Regions from separate parts of the Arthrobacter sp. TMN-50 genome, predicted to be linked through region 1. Evidence: riboswitches for the same ligand, from Rfam matches in the RefSeq annotation. Region 1 holds a riboswitch; each other region holds the start of a gene.
The links. A riboswitch is a leader RNA that binds a small molecule or an ion and turns the genes downstream of it on or off. The one in region 1 is predicted to bind S-adenosylmethionine.
Positions count from the first base shown of each region.

Region 2: linked by a shared signal. The riboswitch ahead of metX (homoserine O-acetyltransferase MetX) and the one ahead of ACX80A_RS11520 (MetQ/NlpA family ABC transporter substrate-binding protein) in region 1 are both predicted to bind S-adenosylmethionine.
Region 3: linked by a shared signal. The riboswitch ahead of ACX80A_RS13925 (ABC transporter substrate-binding protein) and the one ahead of ACX80A_RS11520 (MetQ/NlpA family ABC transporter substrate-binding protein) in region 1 are both predicted to bind S-adenosylmethionine.
Region 4: linked by a shared signal. The riboswitch ahead of ACX80A_RS00630 (aminotransferase class V-fold PLP-dependent enzyme) and the one ahead of ACX80A_RS11520 (MetQ/NlpA family ABC transporter substrate-binding protein) in region 1 are both predicted to bind S-adenosylmethionine.

Region 1 covers NZ_JBTNDG010000009.1:67,998-73,169, forward strand. The annotation lists gene ACX80A_RS11510 (methionine ABC transporter permease) at 1-439, opposite strand, end outside; gene ACX80A_RS11515 (methionine ABC transporter ATP-binding protein) at 439-1,467, opposite strand; gene ACX80A_RS11520 (MetQ/NlpA family ABC transporter substrate-binding protein) at 1,537-2,418, opposite strand; SAM riboswitch class IV at 2,617-2,733, opposite strand; gene ACX80A_RS11525 (putative bifunctional diguanylate cyclase/phosphodiesterase) at 2,901-4,397, opposite strand; gene ACX80A_RS11530 (TetR/AcrR family transcriptional regulator C-terminal domain-containing protein) at 4,784-5,172, opposite strand, start outside.
Region 2 covers NZ_JBTNDG010000006.1:115,282-120,453, forward strand. The annotation lists gene ACX80A_RS09575 (DeoR/GlpR family DNA-binding transcription regulator) at 1-404, shown strand, start outside; gene ACX80A_RS09580 (CPBP family intramembrane glutamic endopeptidase) at 435-1,238, shown strand; gene ACX80A_RS09585 (VOC family protein) at 1,266-1,907, opposite strand; SAM riboswitch class IV at 2,026-2,160, shown strand; gene metX (homoserine O-acetyltransferase MetX) at 2,179-3,345, shown strand; gene ACX80A_RS09595 (SGNH/GDSL hydrolase family protein) at 3,388-4,233, opposite strand; gene ACX80A_RS09600 (alpha/beta hydrolase) at 4,313-5,023, shown strand; gene ACX80A_RS09605 (RNA-binding S4 domain-containing protein) at 5,010-5,172, opposite strand, start outside.
Region 3 covers NZ_JBTNDG010000016.1:42,399-47,570, forward strand. The annotation lists gene ACX80A_RS13920 (ABC transporter permease) at 1-956, opposite strand, end outside; gene ACX80A_RS13925 (ABC transporter substrate-binding protein) at 938-2,674, opposite strand; SAM riboswitch class I at 2,771-2,861, opposite strand; gene ACX80A_RS13930 (hypothetical protein) at 3,499-4,992, opposite strand.
Region 4 covers NZ_JBTNDG010000001.1:127,757-132,928, reverse strand. The annotation lists gene ACX80A_RS00640 (metal ABC transporter substrate-binding protein) at 1-219, opposite strand, end outside; gene ACX80A_RS00635 (class I SAM-dependent methyltransferase) at 268-1,026, opposite strand; gene ACX80A_RS00630 (aminotransferase class V-fold PLP-dependent enzyme) at 1,122-2,486, opposite strand; SAM riboswitch class IV at 2,522-2,635, opposite strand; gene hisN (histidinol-phosphatase) at 2,691-3,500, opposite strand; gene ACX80A_RS00620 (cold-shock protein) at 3,666-3,869, opposite strand; gene rsgA (ribosome small subunit-dependent GTPase A) at 3,972-5,105, opposite strand; gene aroA (3-phosphoshikimate 1-carboxyvinyltransferase) at 5,107-5,172, opposite strand, start outside.

The DNA of each region.
Region 1 (5,172 bases):
GCCCGAGGGCTTCGGGGAGGAGGATGGTCAGGATGATGCGCAGGCGTCCGGCGCCAACTGATCGTGCCGCCTCAATGACCCCGGGTTGGACAGTCAGCAGGTTCTGTTCAACGATGCGGCTGATCCCGAACGCGGCGGCCAGCGACAGCGTGAAGATGATGGCGCTGTTACCAATCCCGGTTCCGGTGACCGCCCGGGCCAGAGGCTGTGCGGCGGCGAGGAAGATGATGAAAGGGATGGGCCGGAAGATGTTGACAATGATGTTCAGGGTACTGAACACGGCGCTGTTGCCGAGTATGCTCCCGGCCCGCGTGGTGTAGAGGCCGATGCCGAGCAGGAGTCCGCCGAACCCGCCGAAGAGCAGGCTGAACCCGACAATGTAGAGGGTTTCGTAGGTGGCCTCCCACAGTTCTGGGGTAAGGGTAATGAGGGAATCCATCAGCTGAGCTCCTTCACAGTAATGCGACCGGACAGGCCGGTCAGTGCCGCGTCAACAGCGCCGTCGGGCCCGGTGAGTGCGAGGGTGAGATGGCCGAACGCCCGCCCCCGAATGTCGTTGATGCCGCCATAGATCAGCTCGAACTCGACGCCCGCCGCCGCCAATTCGAGGAAGACCGATGCCTGGGAGGAATCCCCGTCGCGGAAGGAGAAGGTGACAATCCGGCCGGTGTGCCGCTCCTGCAGAACTGCGAGTTCGTCAGCTGAGGGAATCCCCCGCACCACTGTGGAGACGAACCGTTGTGAGGAGGCTTCGCGCGGTGTGGAAAAGACGTCGAACACGTCACCCTGTTCCACGATCCGGCCACTGTCCATCACCGCCACTTTTGTGGCGAGGGTCTGGATCACGTCCATCTCGTGGGTGATCACCACGATGGTGATGCCCAATTCCTCGTTGACTCTTCGCAGCAGGCGGAGCACTTCATGAGTGGTTTCGGGGTCCAGGGCCGACGTTGCCTCATCAGCGAGCAGGATTTTCGGTGAGGTGGCCAGCGCCCGGGCGATGCCGACGCGCTGCTTCTGGCCACCGGACAGCTGTTCCGGATAATTGGAAGCCTTGTCCGCCAGCCCCACAAAGTCGAGGAGTTCAGTGACGCGCGCCCGGATCTCGTCGCGGCTCTTCCCCGCGACGCGCAGGGGGTAGGCGACGTTGTTCCACACCGTTTTGGCGTTGAACAAATTGAACTGCTGAAAGATCATTCCGATGTCAAGACGCAGCCTACGCAACTGTCTGTCCGGGACGCCGGTGACCTGTTGGCCGTCGACGATGATGGTGCCGCTGGTGGCCTTTTCGAGGGCGTTGATCAGGCGAACCAGGGTGCTTTTACCCGCACCGGAGTAGCCGATGATTCCGTAGATTTCCCCGGCCTCGATGTCGAGACTGACGTTGTCAATGGCGTGCACCGGGGCGTCGCCGCGGCGGCCCGGCGGGAAGCTTTTGGTGACGCCCTGCAATGAAATGAGAGGCATGAAATTCCTTGATGAATGACTCTGCGGCCGGCCGGGATCGCGGGCCGGCCGCAGGAGAGGGAGGACTGGCTAGCCTTGGGCGCGGGTGTCTTCCTCGACGGTGCCGAGGGTCGTCTGCAGCTCCTCAGGGGTGACCTGGAGGAACTCGGCGGTCCCACCCGAGGTCTCCTGAACGGCGTCCTGAACTTCCTGGTTTTCCTGGTAGATGCTGACCAGCTTCTGGTAGGTCTCGTTGGTTTCCTCGCCTGCGCGGGCGGCGAAGACGTTTACGTACGCGGCGGCCGCCGGATCCGCCGGATCATCCTGGGCTATGGCGTCCTCGAAGTTCAGGCCGGCATCCTGCACGAAGTCGTTGTTGATGATGGCGGCCGCGACGTCGGGCAGCGATGTGGGCGTCAATGACGCTTCAAGAGTCGTGACGGTAACCTTGGAGGCTTCTTCGTCGATATCGTCGATCGTGGAGAAGGCGCTCCCGCCGTCGTCGAGCACTACCAGTCCGGCGGACTGGAGCACCAGCAGCCCGCGGGCGAGGTTGCTTTCGTCGTTGGGGATGGCGACCGTTGAGCCTTCAGGGATCTCCTCGACCGATCCGTACTGGGTGGAGTACAGGCCCAGCGGGTAGATGGCGGTTGACCCGATCGGAGTGAGCTCTTCGCCGCTGGAGACGTTGTAACGAGCGAGATACACCAAGTGCTGGAACTGATTGAGGTCCAGTTCGCTCTCGCTCAGGGCAGGGTTGGGCTGGGTATATTCGGCAAAGTCGATGACTTCCAGGTCGATGCCTTCCTCGGCAGCGGCCTCGGTCAGCAGGCCCCACTCCGGGTCGCTGGCGCCCACGACGCCGAGTTTGATGCTTTCGCTGCCGGACTCGGAGCCCTCCGCGGAGCCGCACGCAACGGCAAAAGCGAGGAAGGGGACGACGGCGATAGACAGAAGTTTCCGGGATTTCATGATGATTTTCCTTTGAGTTAGATCCAGCCGACGGGGAACACTGGACGGGTGGCCGCTGGATCAGGAGATAAGAAGTGTTCGAAGTGCTGCGAAAACTGCAGCGACATTCGGGCGGAATTTCCTTGGGGCTACATGCTGGCTCGCTTCAGGATCGCGGGCGGTAACCACCACGATCCCTCAACGGGGTCAGTACCGGGTACGCCGTACTTGCCGTCCGGGGACTTGTTCCGGCGACCAAATCTTCACCTGGAGCACCCCGCTACGGGAGAGGGTTGCTGGTCAACCGGCCAGGGCCTTTGGTTGACACTCTTGATTCTGGAGATCACGCTAGGGCAGAAAATTTAGTGGGTCAAAACGTCGCCGTTATGGATCGTCATAAACGGCGCGGCATAGCCGTCCCGTTCATGCGGCCCCGGTGGAAGAATCGCCCTTGGGAAAGAGGAGTCGATCAGTCGGCTTCCCGACCTGTATCGCTGCGGCCGCTACTGATTGACCAAACAATGATCGCCCAGGCGCACATTGTCGGGCCGTGGTGCGAACCACGGTTCGAGGTCCTCGGCCGACATGGGACGGGTATAGAAGTAGCCTTGAGCGAGGTCGCATCCCAGCCCATTCAGTGTGTGCAACTGATCTTGTGTCTCAACGCCCTCGGCAACAGCAATCAGGCTCGTCGCATGGGCGAGCTGGATGCAGGAAGCCACAATCGCGTGGTCTTTACTGTCGGTAGTGAGTCCTGCAACGAATGACTGGTCGATTTTCAGCTCGTCGATTGGGAAAAACTTGAGATAGGTGAGGCTGGATTGGCCGGTGCCGAAGTCGTCGATTGCCAGGCGCACGCCGAGCGCATTGAGGATCTCCAGGGTCCGCAATGCGGCAACCGGGTCTTCGGTAAGCGCCGTTTCGGTGATCTCAAGGGTGAGGAGTCCCGGGTCCACGTTGTGGCGGAGGAGTGCCGCGGTGACCACTTCTTCAAGGCGCGGATCGCTAAGCTGGATGGCCGAGATATTGACTGACATACGAACCGGCGGCCGGCCCGGCGCTGACCGGTGCCACTCGGCCTGTTGCGCCACGGCTGCATCGATCACCCAGGCGCCAAGCGGCAGGATCAGACCCGACTCTTCGGCGAAGTCGATGAAAGCTGACGGTGCCAGCAGGCCCTTATCGGGGTGATCCCAGCGCACCAATGCCTCGAATCCATTCATCTGGCCGTTGCTGAGGTCAATCTGCGGCTGGTAGAAGAGGCGAAACTCTTCGTCCTCGATGGCCCGGCGCAGTTCGCTACGCCGGTTGAGCCGTCCGTCGTCGGGATCGTCATGGCCGAACTCCACTTCGCACCGGTTATGGCCACGCTTCTTTGCCTGATACAGGGCTGCGGCGGCGCGCCCGACAAGTCGGTCAGGGGTCTCGTTCCTGTTGGCCACCGCGACCCCAATACTGACCGTGATTTCAACCGTGGAGTTGCCGACAACCATCGGAGCGCTCAGGACTGAAAGTAGCTCCGTGGCCAACAATTGCGCATCTGCTGCACCAACAAAATCACTCACGACGGCGAATTCGACCCCGGACAACCGGGCGATGACCGCGGGGAGATGGACTGCGGCAGCGAGCCGCTGGGCCACTACGTTGAGTGTCTCATCTCCGGCAGCGATCCCCAGGTCCACGTTGACCGCCCTGAAGTGGTCGAGATCCAGAATAAGGATCGCTCGGTTCCGCTCGTTTGCGGTCGGCTCTGCCAGGAGAACCCGAAGCTCGGTGAGGAACCCAGCCCTATTGAGCAGGCCCGTGAGCGGGTCATGGGTCATCAGATGGTCAAAGCTTGCCTGCGCCGTTTCAGGATCAGTTGCCTGGTCAATGGCGCAGCGACGAATTTCCTCGAGTGCCTGCTCATAAGACAAAATGCTGTGATCGACCGTCGGGTCGGCATGAATTCGGGTGTCGGGCGCTTCGTTGACTGACTCATTTGGTGCTGGATCGATCATAGAGGCGATTCGCTTTCCTGGTAATACGGGCGAAATTTCATGTTCCCGCGGACCGGATAACTCGGGTCGCTGGGATGCTGAGGTTCAGGGCGATACTCACACCAGCCGCTTAGGCGGATAAGGGCGCAAGCCCATGAGCCAGTTGAGCGGAGCCAGTCAACGGCGGTGGAAGAAAACACGGCGGGCACCTAAGCATCCGATTTGCCAGATAATCGTTATTCTTCATAATTTCCGATTCCGTTTTTATTCTAACCCGCCGCCCCAATACAAAGTCGGCTTACTTCGAAGATCCTGCGGCAATCCTGCGCGACACTCACGCCGGCCCATGCCCCCCGCCGAGGCGTGAGGTACGGCGGATCCGGTCGCCGGAGAGTCGCCCGATCTGACTACTCGGCGGAGGGCGTTTGGAGGTTTAGCTTTCGTTCCAGTTCAGTGATGACCGCATCGAGCCCGAGGGCGAAGGCGGTATCCTGCCGGCGGGAGTCCGCCTGGGCCGCCAATGCCCGGGACAGGGCTGGGTGTGTGTGTGCTCGCGGTTCCCACGGCGGTTCAGGAGAGGCCGCATCAATCGCGGAGCCTAGAACTAGCAGGTCCACGAGAGACAGCGCAGCCAGGAGTAGCCCATCCTGGAATCCCGCTGATTCAAGGATTTGGGCCAAGGTTTCGTAAATTTCCAGCGTTGGCGCATCGTCGACTGATTCGCCTACCAGTGCCGGAATGACCATCGGGTGAAGTCCCATGGCGTAGCGATAGTTGACCGCCCAACGGCGGGTCT
Region 2 (5,172 bases), on a different contig from region 1:
ACATTGCCGCCCAGTTAGCTGTCCGGCCGAACTTCAAGATTATGGTCACCGGCGGAATCGTCAACCCACGATCCTACGAACTCGTCGGATCGTACGCTGACGCGGTGCTGCAGCGGGTAGCCCTGGACTTCGCTTTCGTGGGAGTCAACGGACTGGATCCGATCGTGGGACCCACCATCAGCGACGAAGGTGAGGCTGCGGTCAACGCGATGGTCGCCAGACGCGCGTCCACCGCCTATGTCGTTGCCGACTCATCAAAGATCGGCACCCGCCGTTTCGCCACCATGACTGGCTATACCTTCAGCAATCTGATCACCGATTCAGGGATCACCGACGATCAACTGCAGGCCTTCGAGAAGCACGGCACTGCGGTGATCGTCGCGCCGACGGTGGGGCCCGACTAGCACCAAGGAACGCCCACTAGGATGGCTGGCATGTCCACCGAACCACCTAAGGCGCCGGCCACGTCGAGCGCCGCCGAAAGCTCCGCACCCGTTCAGCGCCGGCGGATCACCGCAGAGATCACCATCGTCCTCGGACTGTCCCTCGGCCAATCCGCCGTGTACGCCGTGGTGAATCTGTTGGACAAACTGAGCAAGGCGCCCCTCGCGGCGCAGACCACCCGGCTAAACCCGGTCCTCAACGACCGACAGTATTTCGACCTGGCGTACCAACTACTGGGCATTTTCTTCGCCCTGGTCCCCGTCTTCCTGGTCCTGCTTTTGCTCACCGAGCCCGGCAAATCGGCGTTCCGAACTTTGGGATTCACTTTCAGCAACCCGAAGACCGACTTCGGGTTGGGTGTCGGTCTCGCGGCAGTGATCGGTGCTGGCACGGTGGGCGTGTATGCGGCGGGTCGTGCGCTGGGGATTACGACGGCGATCGAACCCGCAGCGCTCGACGCCTACTGGTGGACGGTACCCGTCCTGATCCTTTCAGCGGTGCGCTATGCGGTGCTCGAAGAGGTCATTGTGGTGGGCTACCTCTTCCACCGGCTCCGGCAGCTCGGCTGGTCGGCGCCGGTGATCATCCTTACGAGTGCCCTACTCCGGGGGAGCTACCACCTGTACCAGGGCTTCGGGCCGTTCATCGGCAACTTCATCATGGGCCTGATCTTTGGCTACGCCTACACGAGGACCAAACGGGTGATGCCCCTGGTTATTGCCCACGCGGTCCTCGACATCGCCGGGTTTGTGGGCTTCGCCCTCTTCGGCCCGGCGATCGGAATCGGCGCGTAGCAACGGCGACCCCTTTACACGGGCTGGCTAGATTTCCACCAGGCCATTGGCTGTCTGGAAGGTCACCGACATGACGCCCGGGGTGCCGTTCGGCGCCACCCAGTGCACTGCGACGCCATCGAGAGGCTCAGTGGCGTCGGTGCCCAGCCACTCGGCGATGCGATCGGGGGAGCCGGCGATCGTCAGCGAATCAAGGCGGGCCGACGCCGGTTTGGCCTGCGACGGATGAAGTGCCTCGGTACCGTCGTCCCACCGCAGCATGTAGGGGACCTGCGGGTCAGCGATGAGCCCCTTGATCCCGATCTGCTGCCAGGTTAGTTCCTGCCCATCCGGAAATTTGCGGTTACCCGGCACGGCGCTCCGGCCCAGCCGCTGCTCGAATGGGGCCAGATCGTCCACCGCGACGCACCAGCCCATCCAACCGCCGCCAGCTTCGGAGCGGGCACGCACTGCCTGCCCGAACGGAGCTTTGTCCGAGGCCGGGTGGTTCAGCACCTCGACCACTTCCAGGTACTGGCCATTGAGCATCGGGAAGATCATGTTCCGGGTGCCGAAGCGGGGGTGTACACCACCCTTTACAGGGTCGACGCCCAGGGCGTCGGAAATCCTCCCAGCAGTTGCTACGAGGCCGTCGGGTTCACAGGCATATGAGACATGGTCCAAGCGCATGGCCTTAGTTTGGCACTTTGTGATCTGTGTCTCGACTTAGGGTACCCTTACCATGTCTTCAGGCCACAGACGTTCACATATTTGCGCCGGGAGGTGCTTTTCGGGTTATCTAGGAATAGGTCACGAGTGCCAGCACGGAGCGGAACGCCCGCTCCACCAAGCCCCGGCTTGCTGGACGGCAACCCTCCTTCGCGGTGGGGTGCCCCGGGTGACGACCAGGCGGCGGGCAGGGTGTCAGGCGCAAGCGCGAACTCCAAGGCGGGCGATACCAGTGGCAACACTTCACACGACACAGCAGGGCCCCGGCCCGGGGGCGCCCAGCGACGCCTCCCTGGCCCCTGCTGAAGGTCTCGACGGCGTCCTCCGCACTCGCAGCCTTGGGGCCTTCACTTGTGAAACCGGGGGGCACCTCCCCGACCTCACCCTCGCGTACGAAAGCTGGGGCACCCTCAACGACGATCGATCCAACGCCGTCCTGATCCAGCACGCGCTGACCGGCAGTTCCCACGTCGCCCGCGGCGACTCGGCTGAGGACGGCTGGTGGGACCAGCTGGTCGGCCCCGGGAAAACCATCGACACCACCCGATATTTTGCCGTGTCCATCAACATGCTCGGCGGGTGTTACGGGTCAACGGGACCGGCTACCGCGGATCCCGACGGCGTCCCCTGGGGTTCGCGGTTCCCCTACATCACGGTCCGGGACTCGGTCCGAGCTGAAGCACTTCTCGCGGATGCCCTAGGCATCGGGCAGTGGCATTCGGTGGTCGGTGGGTCACTTGGGGGGGCCAGGGCCCTGGAGTGGGCCCTTCTGTACCCGGACCGGGTCAACCGGTGTGCGGTAATTGCGTGCACGGCGGCCAGTTCGGCCGAGCAGATTGCCTTTGCCCAGGCGCAGCTTCGGTCCATCCGGTTGGACCCGGGCTTCGCTGGCGGTGACTATTACCCGGGCCCCGGGCCGGTTGACGGACTGGGGCTGGCGCGACGGATTGCCCACATCACCTACCGGTCCGAGCCCGAACTTGAGCACCGCTTTGGCCGGACCGCCCAGGGCGGTGAGACGCCGTTCGGTTCCCCGGATCCCGCGGACCGTGGTCGCTACCAGGTGGAAAGCTACCTCGATCATCAGGCCGACAAACTGGTGGAACGGTTCGACGCCAATAGCTACGTTCTGCTGACTGAAGCCCTCATGGGCCACGACGCCGGCCGCGACCGGGGCACCCTGCAGGATGCTCTCCGGAACGTCAGCGCCGAGTTCTTCATTGCGGCGGTGGATTCGGACCGGCTGTATTACCCGGGCCAGTCCCGCGTCCTGGCGAAGGCCCTGCCGGGTGAGGTGCCGGTGCACATGATCAACTCTCCGATCGGTCACGACGCTTTTCTGACGCAAATCCAGCAACTTGACGGACTGCTCCGGGAGGCCTTCTACTCCGCGCCCTGACGCAATATATCGTCGTCGCCGGGTGGCCAGCATGGTGGGTCCCTAACCGGCGGCGCCCGGTGGCATTCCCGGGCCGAAGATGGGGGCAGCGTCGGGTCGTTTGGCCAGTATGCCGTCCCCGGCGGATTGGCGCCGCAACCGGCGCAGTACCCAGGGCACGAAATAGACCTTGGCCCACACCAGATCCTCGGTTCGGGCGGTACGCCACCTCTTATGGGGGAGCGGCTGTGGTTCGAGGGCCGTCAGAGAGTGGGGGACGGCGAGGGTTTCGAGCACCATCATGGCGATGGTGTGGTGGCCCAGCGGTGAGAAATGAAGTCGGTCGTCGTCCCACATCCGGGGGCTGACCAGCTGCCGCAAGGCCCACATATCGGCGATCAGCGCGTCGTGGTGGGCGGCGATGATCCTCAGGTTCTCGTTGTAGATGGCGGTCCTGGACCGGAAGTTGCCGAGCACGGATTCCCGCGCATCGGGGCCCGTGAACAGCACCACGGTCGCGTGATCGGCGCGCAACGCCCCGACGGCGTCATCCAGGCGCGCCGCCAACTGGTCAGGATCGCCACCGGGGCGGATCAGGTCGTTACCGCCGGCCGAAATGGTGATCAGGTCCGGTTTCAACGCCAGGGCCGGCTCCACCTGTTGGTCCACAATCTGTTGCAGCAACCGGCCACGGACCGCGAGGTTGGCGTACGCGAAATCATCGCGGCTCCTGCTGAGTTCTTCGGCCACCCGGTCGGCCCAGCCACGGTTGCCACCCACGCTCTCGGGATTGGGGTCCCCAATACCCTCGGTAAACGAGTCGCCCAGCGCCACATATCGCGTCCAGGGGTGAGGGGTGCTGTTCTGGGCAGGGTGAGAGTCCGGGGGCAGGTACAGGTTCCGGTTCATCCTCCTATCCTGTAACAGACGTCCACCGAACGCGACCCCCGGCTGGGTACCGCCAGCCAGTGCATGCCAGAATACTTCAATGACTCTTTCGGAAATGCCCCATACTCCAGCCGCCGAACAGCTCACCGTGCCGGCCTGGGACCCGGTGGTCCTCTGGTCGCGGCCCGAAGCCGAGCGGCAGGGCACCGCCCTGCTCGTCATGTTCCACGGGCATCTCGCCAACGAGGAGGATCTGATGGGGCTGGCGGATCATCTGCCGTCCGATCTCACGGTGGCGTCAGTCAGGGCGTCCCACGCCCAGGGTCCGGGTTACACCTGGTTCCCCCTGTCGCAGGACACCGGATATTCGGTGGAACTTGTCACCGACTCCGTCGCCCGGGTGGCGACCTGGCTGGACTCGGTCAGGGGAGCGCACACCAGCGTTTCGCTGCTCGGATTCTCCATGGGTATGGCGGTCGCGACCAGCCTCCTGCGCCACCGTCCGCGGGATTTCACCGCCGTCGTCGGCCTCTCAGGGTTCGCGGTTCCCGCCGAGGGGAGCCCATTCTTCAACGATGACGACGCCGCGGCCCACCCGGTACCACTGTTCTGGGGACGCGACCAGGAGGACCCGGTGATCACTGCCGACCGAATCGAATTCACCCACCGCTGGGCGGTCGGCCACACCACCCTCACCAAGGTGCTCTACGCCGGGATCGGCCACAGCATCAGCATGCGGGAACTGGCGCATGTGAAAGAGTTTATTGAGCTCACAGTGTTTGGGATTGAACCGCAGCCTAGCCGCGGGTAATTCGTATCGAGGCACCATTGACGGTCACTACATCGCCGGGATGAAGCTGGGCACCACGCCGCTCCTCGATCGCGCCGTTGACCTTTACAAGTCCGTGATCCACCAATTCTTTGGCCTGCGCGCCGTCCTCAGCGAGGCTGGCTAGCTTC
Region 3 (5,172 bases), on a different contig from region 1:
TGGCCGTTGCTTTTGAGGATGCGGGGATCAAGCAACGGGTACATCAGATCGACGGCCAGATTGACGACGACGAAAACCGTCGCCGTCAGGAGAACGAGCCCCTGCACAAGCGGCACATCCTGGGTAGTAACAGCCGTCAGCACCACCGAGCCCAGACCCGATCGGGCGAAGACGGTTTCAGTGATGACTGATCCCGCGAAGAGGCTACCCACCGTGATGCCCGTAATGGTCAGGGCCGGGCCGGCCGCGTTCTTCAGGGCATGCCGGAAGAAGATCCAGGTCCGTGAAGCCCCTTTCGCCCGAAGAACGTCGATGAAGGGCTGCTCGTAAACCTGATTCACGCACTTCAACAAGACCTGGGCGACGGGAGCCGAGACCACTGTCGCAAGCACCAGTACGGGGACCGCGAGAGACAGGAAGGAACCGTCCGGGAACAACGACATCACGCCCCAACGAATCGACAGCAGATCCAGCAGAACCAGTCCGAGCCAGAACGCGGGAATGGCTGCGAACAGGGGAGGCAGATTCACGAGCACTCGACGAAGCGCGCCTGACCGGGTCAGGGTGGCGCTGGCGACGATGAGGACGGCGATCAGCACTGCGAGGATAAAGGCCGACCCTGCAAGTGCCACGGTGGACCCGGCGACACCGCTGATCCGGTCCAGGACCGACTCACCGGATGCCAGCGAGTAGCCGAAGTCTCCCGAGAGGAGACCCACTAGTTGACTCAGGTATTGCACCGGCAACGGCTGGTCATAGCCGTACTGGCTTTTCATGGTGTCGATTGCTGCCTGATCGACCGCAGAGTCTGAGGTCAGGAAGATCGTCACCGGATCGCTGGGCAGAAGTTGCACCGCGAGGAAGACGAGAGTGTAGGCAAGCCAGACCACGAGAAGCGCCTGACCAATCCGTTGCACGAGGTAGCGGGCCATCGGTGCTAGCCACCCGTTTTCCATGCGCCTTGGAACACCGGGGCAGTGCCAGACGTAAACTCCACATGGGTGTCACTGTGGGCGCCGTAAACCTGGACCTCGTCCCACAGCACCAGCGAGTACGCCTTGTCGACCACCAGCGCGTATTGCTCTTCCGCCAGCAGCTCATCCCGCTCCGGGCCTGGCGCTGCAGCGCGTTCAGCAGCAAAGATCGCGTTCAGGTCTTCGTCGCTCGTGTGCGTCATCGTGTTGTTGGCTGGCTCGAAGATCGGGCCAAGACCGCCGTAGATGAACTGCCGGGTTCCGAAGAACTCGACCGATGGGTCTGGCATTGCCGTCGCCAGGAAAGTATTGTCACCAGCCCGGTTGTTGAGCTTGACGCCCAACTCCCGCCACTGCTGTTCGATCAGTTCGAAGGCGGGCTTGATGACCACCGAATTGTTGGAACTCGTCACGGTGACTTCAAGTTCAACTCCGCCCTTCGTGCGGATCCCGTCCGGTCCGACCTGCCAGCCGGCGTCGTCAAGCAGTCGATTGGCCTCGTCCGGTTGATACTCGAGCTCCTCGGACAAATCGGTGAATCCGGGCGCCTGGCGGTTCAGCACGGAGGCAGCGAGGTCGTAGCTGTCAGACAGAACGGTTTCCTTGAGACTTTGCCGGTCAATGCCAATCTGCAGGGCCCGGCGAACGTTCTCGTCGGCAAGCTTTCCGCTCCCGATGCGCACCGCCGCCATGTTGGCGGTCAGGTCCACCCCTTCCGCAGGCAGAACCTGGTTGCCGGTGGCCGCGAGCGTCTCCTCGTCGAGCGGCTGCAGGCCGCGTACCAGGTCCACCTGCCCCGATTGAACTGCCCCCGCGCGGTGGGCCACTTCGGGCAGATACTTGATGACCACCTTGTCCAGGTAGGCATCTCCCTGATTCGCGGCAGTCTCAGGAGCCCAAGCGTAGTCCGCCCGCTTGGCGAGGACTACTTCTTCGTCGGGTTTCTCCGACTCGAAGGTGAAGGGTCCGGACCCCGAAATTTGTGCGATGGCCGATTGTCCGGCGGCATCCAGTTCCAGTGTGGCGGGGGACACGAGCCCTGCCGTGACCGACGAGGTTGCGCGCAGGAAGTTTGCGTTGGGGGACGACAACGTGACGCGTACCTGGTCCTCGCCGATCACCTCGGCCGACTTGTAGCCGGCGAAATCCACGTTCGGCTGAATCTGGGCTGCCTCAATCCCGAGGCCCAGAGCATCGAAGTTGAGCTTCACGGCCTCAGCGTCCAGGGGGGCACCATCGCTGAAGGTGACACCGGGTCGGATGGTGAAGGTGAACTCGGTGGCGTCATCATTACCGGAGAATTCAGAGGCGATCCAGGGAACCAACTCACCCTGCTCGGGGTCGAAGTAGGTGAGTCGATCCAGCACACTATGGAGGACGTTCGATTTCTCATAGAACCGTGCGGATTGGGTCTGCCAGTTGTTGATCGGCGTCACCTCTGCGTACACCAGGGTTCCACCCTCAACGGGGTCACCGGTCGCGACGTCCGGGCCCGCGGCGGTGTTCGCAGCCGAACCGCAGGCGGTCAGGGCCAGCGCGGCGATGCTGAGCAGGGCTGTCACCCTAAATGGTCGCCGCGCGGTGACCCTCGTGAGCTGACTGTTCAGCCGAACGTGGTGGTCGCGTGAAGCGGGGTGGTCGCGTGAAGCGGGGTGGTCGCGTGAAGCGGGGTGGTCGCGTGAAGCGGGGTGGGAAATCATGCCGATCCTTTCAATAGTGATCGAGGTTCCCTATCCGCTCACGCTGAAGCATCGGACCGCCAGAAAGGAGGTCGATACCAACGGGGGACAAGGCTATCTCCATCGGTCCTGGCAGTAGCACCGGCCCCCGAAGGGGTGGTTGCTGCGGCTTCAACGAGCCAGGTCTCTCAGCCGCTCTGGATGGTGGTTCAGTCCCGGGGAGCGATACCCGGTGGACTACGGCGATCTAATCGCATATCGATTGGCCGATCAAGAAAATCGTGACTGACACGACTTTCGGCGAAACATTGGCCGTCGAATTGACCGACAGTTTTCTTTCAGCTTTTAGATTGCACCTCAATCACTCTGGCTTGAGGTGAGGCAGGCTGCCCGGCAGCTGCCGAGCTCGCTGATGGCGCGCCGGTACTGGCGGATGAGTAAAGACGCAGCAAGGTGCGTCTTTGATGGTCCTCTCGAACATTCGTTCAAACCGTTAGCGCGACATGTTGAGTTGGGACGAGTTGTTTCGGAGTCATTGACGATTGGTGAGTGACTGTTCAACATAGTGGGTGCATGCACAAATCTGACGAGCGGCGCTGTTCGTCCACCGTGCTGACAACCGCACCAGAGGACTTTGTCTCTATCAAATCAGGAACTTGAGGTTGTGACATATATTCGCCCAATGCCGCAACATGTTCACAGAAGTGGCGCACTGCTGGGAGGCCCGGACGGGCGTTCGTACTGGTCTCGAAAACTGAGGTTCCCGGTGCCCAGCTGCGATGAGTACTTTTAGCCGGAAAGAGCTCTGCCGTTCGTCGGTAGCGGCCTCCTGAGAGCCGCTTCATTCAGTGGGAGGTCGCCTTTGAAGCTGATGGCTTGTTGTCATTGCGGGCGTCGATGACGAAGACGTTTGGTGACTCATGAAGATTGAGTTCACGAAGTACGGTTTGTACTCGGACAATTTCTTCCGCCGTATAGCAAAGGATCAGCTTGAACGACTTGTTCGTGTTGTTCGCCGCCTCATAAATTGGGACTTGGTGCTCAAGGTTTCGCTTCAACTGTGAGTTCTTGCCCAGCTTCATCTCCACGAGGGTTTTATCGCCTGATCCCTTACTGACAGCATAATCCACGGGCCCTCTGCCATTGTTTGGTTCTCGGTTAACATCGAAGGCTGATCCGTGCCACAGACAGTAGAAGATTAGCTGCGCGTCTTTCTCTGTTCCCGCAACTCGCCCTTCCTTGTTTAGGAGCTGGTACCCTTCTTGGTCTTCAATGAAACGTTTGAAGGCTAGGATCCTTGCTCGAGTTTCTTGGAAACTGTTCCAAGGTAGATCATTGAAGTCGCTGGTCGTTGCGAGTTCCTTCGATACTTCTTTCACAGAGTCGATAAGGAGCTGCTTCATCTCACGAACACGCTCTGTGCTAAGCCGTTCCGCTTGGTCCCCTTCATCCTCCTTCAAGCGAATGTAGTGATCTATAAGTTCCGGGAAGGTGCGGATCGTCCGCTGGACTGCGCGGCTGACGTCTTCGCGTTTTGGCTTCAGTCCTAGTTGTTTTGTGAAGTAGGAATTGACTCTAGCCCGCTGCTGGTCGTCTGGTATGGCATCCGGCAACCGATCAAAACCAGAGATCAGATCATGATTGCTGATCCAGGTATCTTCCTTCGTCAATATATCGATGGGTGTGAGTATGAAGAACTCTGAACCCCTTGCGGGGAGATAGAACTTCAAGTGTTGCCATACCTCGGTCTCATAATTGAATCGAGCACGGGGTACATTAAAAACTTTGCAGTGCTTGGGGTCAAGTTGGGCCCGAGCGAAGGTCTGTGTGTACTCCAGAAGGAACTCTTTAATTAGATTCGTCGTGAAGTCGCTGATGTTGTCCTTGCCAACCCCTTCCTGCAGAAGACAGACCTTTTCTAGGTGGCTGCTCCTTGTGACCTTCTCATCGCCAAAATCTTGAAATATATCGTTCAACGATGCTTTCAATCCCCTAGCGAACTTGATGCCCAACCCACTTCCCCGGTTGCCGCCAAGGCACACTCCGAGCCAGTTTTCTTTGACCTCTTGGAACATGAACAGTTCTTTGATGGTTCCGAGGTCAAGCTCTTCAGATGCCCGCTCGCGCAAGTAGCCAAGGTATCGAAGGATGCCCTCATGAAGGGATTGGTAATCCGCCTTATTGCTATGGAATAACAGGAATGGGTCGATGAAAACGGGTAGATCCGAGATCACATTTATATCCAAGGCCCCGTAATCCTCAAGGCGCTCAACGTCGACTTCGAAATGTTCAGAAAAAAATAGTCGAATGTCGGGTTGGACGTTAGGCATAATTTTCACTTTCCCCGAGTGTTTTCTCTGAAGTCTAGGCCCTTTTGTGGAGCTGGGCCTTAGTGCGTCGGCGTGCGGCACGATGCGGTGGGCCGCGCTTCTGGTGGCCTTGCAGGCTTTCGAGGCCTACCGGACTGTCGGTGACGGTTGGCTGGATGAGCCGGAGAGAAGAAAGGGGCCGGTAGAGTC
Region 4 (5,172 bases), on a different contig from region 1:
GTCGTAACCGTGGATCTCCGCGCCAATCTTTGTGATGGATTCGACCCGGACATGGCCGCCGCCCACCTGATCGGTGAGGTCAGCGAGCACGCTGAAGGTGGTCAGGACCACGGGCCGGTCATCGTTGTCGGCGGGCCTGGCCAGCGCTGCGGGGCTGGCCCCGCAGGCTGCTACGGTCAGCGCTGTCAGCAGAGCGAGCGGAACCAGAAATTTCGGCATACCTAAATCTAACCCAAAGGAGTGCCTAAAAGGTAGCCTTTCGAGGTGTCAGGTCCGAGTCGCCCGCCAGGCATGGGTGAAGTAGGGCAAATCCACCGTGACATCAGGGGTGAATTTCAGCTCCTCGTGGAGGTACCAGTCGAGGTTGGCCTCCACCTTCGCGCGGAGGACAGGGGTGGCTCGCCGGTAATAGCTCCGCGATTTAGCCAGCTCCACGATGTCTGCGGTGGTCAGGGTCTGGGTCCAGCGCGCCGCCAGATGTTCGGGCCGACCAAAAGCCTGCCCGATTGCCGGCCGATGATCGGGCTTGTAGACATCCCCGGCGTGCATGATCCGGCTGAGTCGGTGCACCCACGGGAGCGAAACGTCCAACTGGTTCCAGAGGAGAGCAATCTGGCCGCCGGGAACGAGGATGCGGGCCGATTCCCTGGCCGCCGCCGCTGGGTCGAGCCAGTGCCAGGCCTGCGCGATCGAGACCAGCTGGACCGAGGCTGCCGCCAGCCCGGTCGCTTCGGCCGTACCCACCACGGTGGTCACCTGGGGGAGCTTGGTCCGGAGCACGTCAAGCATGCTGTGGGAGGGATCGACGGCGGTGACGTCCAGTCCGCGCTTCACCAGCTCCGCGGTGAAGAGTCCCGTGCCCGCGCCGACGTCGGCCGCGGTCGAGGCCCCGGCGGCTACGACCCAGTCGACGCTCTCTGCCGGGTAGCCGGGCCGGACCCTGTCGTATTGTTCACCGTCGTCGAGGTAGCCGCCGGCAAGGTGAATCCGCCGGGTGGCATGCAGACGTGGGCCGCCGCGGGGCATAGTGTGTTCTCCTTCGCAGGACGGGACAGGGTGGGCCTGTGCCTAGGGTATCGCGCACTGGGGGGCAGAATCAGAGGGAGGGAACCTGCGGTCGGCTATTCGCTGGTGTACGGCGCCGCGCCGGCCGTCCCCGGCGTATGGGGAGCCCAAGCCGGGAAGGTGCGGGTTTCGACCGCAGGAACCCAGCGTTCCTCGTCGACGATATAGTCAGCGGTCAGGCCGTGGGTCAAGAGGGACCGGAGGGCCCCGAGCAGGCGCTCCACATCGGCGAGTTGCGATCCGAGTCCGACGCTGGCCCTCAGCGATCCCGAGGGGAGACCGAGCCGGGTGAGCAGCGGATGTGCGCAGAACCTGCCATCGCGGAGCCCCACCCCGTGTTCGGCGGAGAGGTAGGCGGCTACCAGTCCGGCGTCGTACCCGGCGACCGAAAAATTGACGACGCCGATCGGTTCGGCGCTGTCGGGGAAGAGTCGGTGGACGCTGACTCCGGGCAGCCCGGCGAGGCCGGAGACCAAAGCGGACCGGAGTGCCTGTTCGTGGGATTGCCAGGCGCTGTGATCGAGCGCTGCGAGCATGCCCGCTGCGTGGGCGAGCGCGCCGGCGCCCACCACATTGGGTGAGCCGCCCTCATGCCGGGCCGGCCCGGTGGCCCAGGACACAGAATCGGCCCTGACCTGGCGCACCGCTCCGCCGCCGGCGAGATAGGGGGTACCGGCATCCAGCCAGTCGGAACGGCCCACCAGCACCCCCGCGCCGAACGGCGCGTAGAGCTTGTGACCCGAGAACGCCACATAGTCGATACCGTCCCGGCTGATGTCGATCCGACGGTGCGGGGCCAGTTGCGCTGCATCCACGACGATCCGTGCACCGTAGGCATGGGCCAGTCGCGCCAGCTCCCTGACCGGAAGCACCTCGCCGGTGACATTTGATGCGCCGGAGACCGCCAGCAGGGTCACCCCGCCGGCGGCCAGCTCGGCGCGGACCCGGTCCAGGGTATCGGCGAGCGTCGTACCGGCGGTGAGGCTGCGGTGCGGTAACTGCTGCCAGGGGAGCAGATTGGCGTGGTGCTCAATGTCGAGGTACAGCACGTCACCCGTGGCGGGGACGCACCCGGCGAGGAGATTCAGTGAATCGGTGGTGTTGCGGGTGAAGATCACCGTGTCACCACCACGTCCGCCCACGAACCCGCGGATCGCTGTTCTGGCATTCTCATACAGCGAAGTGGACACCTGGGAGGTATAGCCGGCGCCCCGGTGGATGCTTGCGTAGTAGGGCAGGACAGTGGTGACAAACTCCTGCACCTCGGCCAGGGCAGGGGCAGACGCCGCGTAGTCAAGGTTGACGTACCTAACCTCACCACCCCCGAGGACCGGGACCCGCAGGCCGCTCCCGACGACGTCGGCCAACGGGGCCACGGCCCTGGCTGGGTGCTGAGCCAGTGTACTGGGTGCAATGGTCATGAAGGGTCTCCAGAAATGTGGACCCCACGCAGGGGTGTCCGCGCTTGCCATACCCGCTCGGGTACGGCCTGGTCGTCACCCGGGGCACCCCGCCGCGACGGGAGGGTTGCCGGCCAGCAAACCGGGGTTTAGCGCTGGCACTCGTGACCAATAGCAAACAGCCTAGGGCACGAGGTGTGCCCGGGTTTATTTTATTACGGAATCTTAAAGTAGGTCATCCACATCGGGGTTGAGGATCTGCAGCACATCGTTGTGCAGCGTGCTGTTGGTGGCCAGGGCGTTGCCGCCGAAGGGGCCGTCCGTGCCCTCGAGGGAGGTGAAGCGGCCGCCGGCCTCGGTGATGATCGGTACCAGCGCCGCCATGTCATATAGGTTCAGCTCGGGTTCGCAGGCGATGTCGACGGCGCCCTCAGCGACCAGGCAGTAGGACCAGAAGTCGCCATACGCGCGAGTGCGCCAGACCGAATCGGTCAGCGTCAGGAATTCCGGCAGGTTTCCGCGTTCCTTCCAGCCCGACAGGCTTGAATAGGACAGCGAAGCGTCTTCAAGCCGCGACACGTTTGACACCTTGAGCCGGGTCGCTGCCGCCAACGATTTACCCATGTAGGCGCCGGTGCCGGTGGCCGCCCACCAGCGTTTACCGAGGGCGGGGGCGCTGACCAAGCCAACAACCGGCTGGCCCTCATCCACGAGGGCGATCAGGGTGGCCCAGACCGGGACGCCCCGCACAAAACTTTTAGTGCCGTCGATTGGGTCGATGATCCAGCGACGTGAGCCGGCGCCACTGCTACCGAACTCTTCGCCGAGGACCGCGTCGCGGGGGCGGGCGCGGGATAGCTGGCCCCGAATCGACTCCTCGGCTGCCTTATCGGCGTCGGTGACGGGCGTGAGATCGGGTTTGGTTTCGACCACCAGATCAAGGGCCTTGAATCGCGACATCGTCTGGTCGTCTACAGAATCGGCCATCACATGGGCAAGGCGCAGATCATCGTTATAACTTTGGCGGTGGTTCATACCTTCAACCTATCGCCTAACATCGCCATAGTGCGGGACGCTCTCCCGCCTGTGGCACCACTGATCGAGCGAAGACCCTTAAACAGCACAGGACACCGGCGGCGATGAGCCGCTTCGGTGTCCTGTGGGGAGCCGTCCAGTGGGACGGACTACGTCTAGGGGTTACTAGATAACGGTGATGTTCTCGGCCTGCGGTCCCTTGGGGCCCTGCGTGGTCTCGAAGTTGACCTTCTGGTTCTCTTCGAGCGCGCGGAATCCGCTGGAGTTGATTGCCGAGAAGTGGGCGAATACATCCGCGCCGCCGTCGTCAGGAGCAATGAATCCAAAGCCCTTTTCAGCGTTGAACCATTTGACTGTACCTGTTGCCATTTTTTCATATTCCTTGTGTGTGAGAATCCCCCCGTGCTTCGGGGTTCTCGTTGCGGTGTCAGCCTGGGGCGCAACACTGCAACTTCTTCAAGCGTATCAGGTCTATTGTTCGCCGAGCTGTTTGGCTTCCTGCATATTTCCCTTGGGCTCAGGGACGCTTGCACCCAGCAAACGCCGCAGCGAGGCAAGCCGTACCGGACCCGATACGCCCGCCAGCCCGTCCCGTACCCAGGGATCGAGGCCACACCTCACTGCGAGCCGGTCATGCCTGCAGCCCCGCGCACATTCGGCGGTGCCGGGTTCCAGATCGGGGAACGCCTGAAGAATCCGGTCAGGGTCGACATGGGCGAGACCAAACGAGCGAATGCCAGGGGTATCGATGATCCACGTTCCGGGCAGAGAATCGCCGGCCTTCAACGCGACCGCCGACGACGACGTGTGCCGGCCGCGCCCCGTCACAGCATTGACCCCGCCGGTGGCCCGGTTGGATCCGGTCAACGCGTTGACCATGGTGGACTTCCCAACCCCTGAGTGACCCAGCAGCACACTGACCTTACCGTCGAGGTGGGACCGCAACTGACTCACTGCATCGCCGAGGAGCCGGGCGGACAATCCGTCGTCCGAGGTGCTGTCAACCCCATCGGCATCGGCGGCGGTCCGGCTGATGATGACCGGCAGATCAAGGTGTCGATAGTTGTCGAGCAACCCGGCAGGATCCCGCAGGTCTGCTTTGGTCACGCAGAGGATCGGTTGGATACCGGCGTCGTACGCCGCCACCAGCGCCCGGTCAATGAATCCTGTTCTTGGTTCCGGGTTGGCTGCCGCCACAACAATCACCAGCTGGTCGGCGTTAGCGACCACTGCACGTTCTACCGGGTCGGTGTCGTCGGCGCTGCGGCGCAGCAGGGTTCGTCGTTCTTCCACCCGGACCAAGCGTGCCAGGGCGTCAGGCCCGCCGGAGAGGTCGCCCACCAGAGCCACCAGGTCCCCGGCGACCACCGGCGTCCGGCGTAGTTCCCGGGCCCGGGCGGCAATGACAAGTCGCTCACCCGCAGCGTCCTCGTCGACGACCGCGGTGTAGCGCCCGCGGTCGACGGTGATAATCCGGCCGGTGACGGCGTCGTCGTAGGCGGGCCGATCCTTGGTGCGGGGCCGGGAGCCTTTCTTGTTGGGCCGGACCCTGATGTCGGATTCGTCCCACGACCGTGACTCTCCACGGTTCCCCCCGGTGGCCACGTCAGCGCCAGCCGGAGGGGCGGGTCTGGGCGGACACCGTGCCGCCGGTCGCAGCGAGATGGGCCCA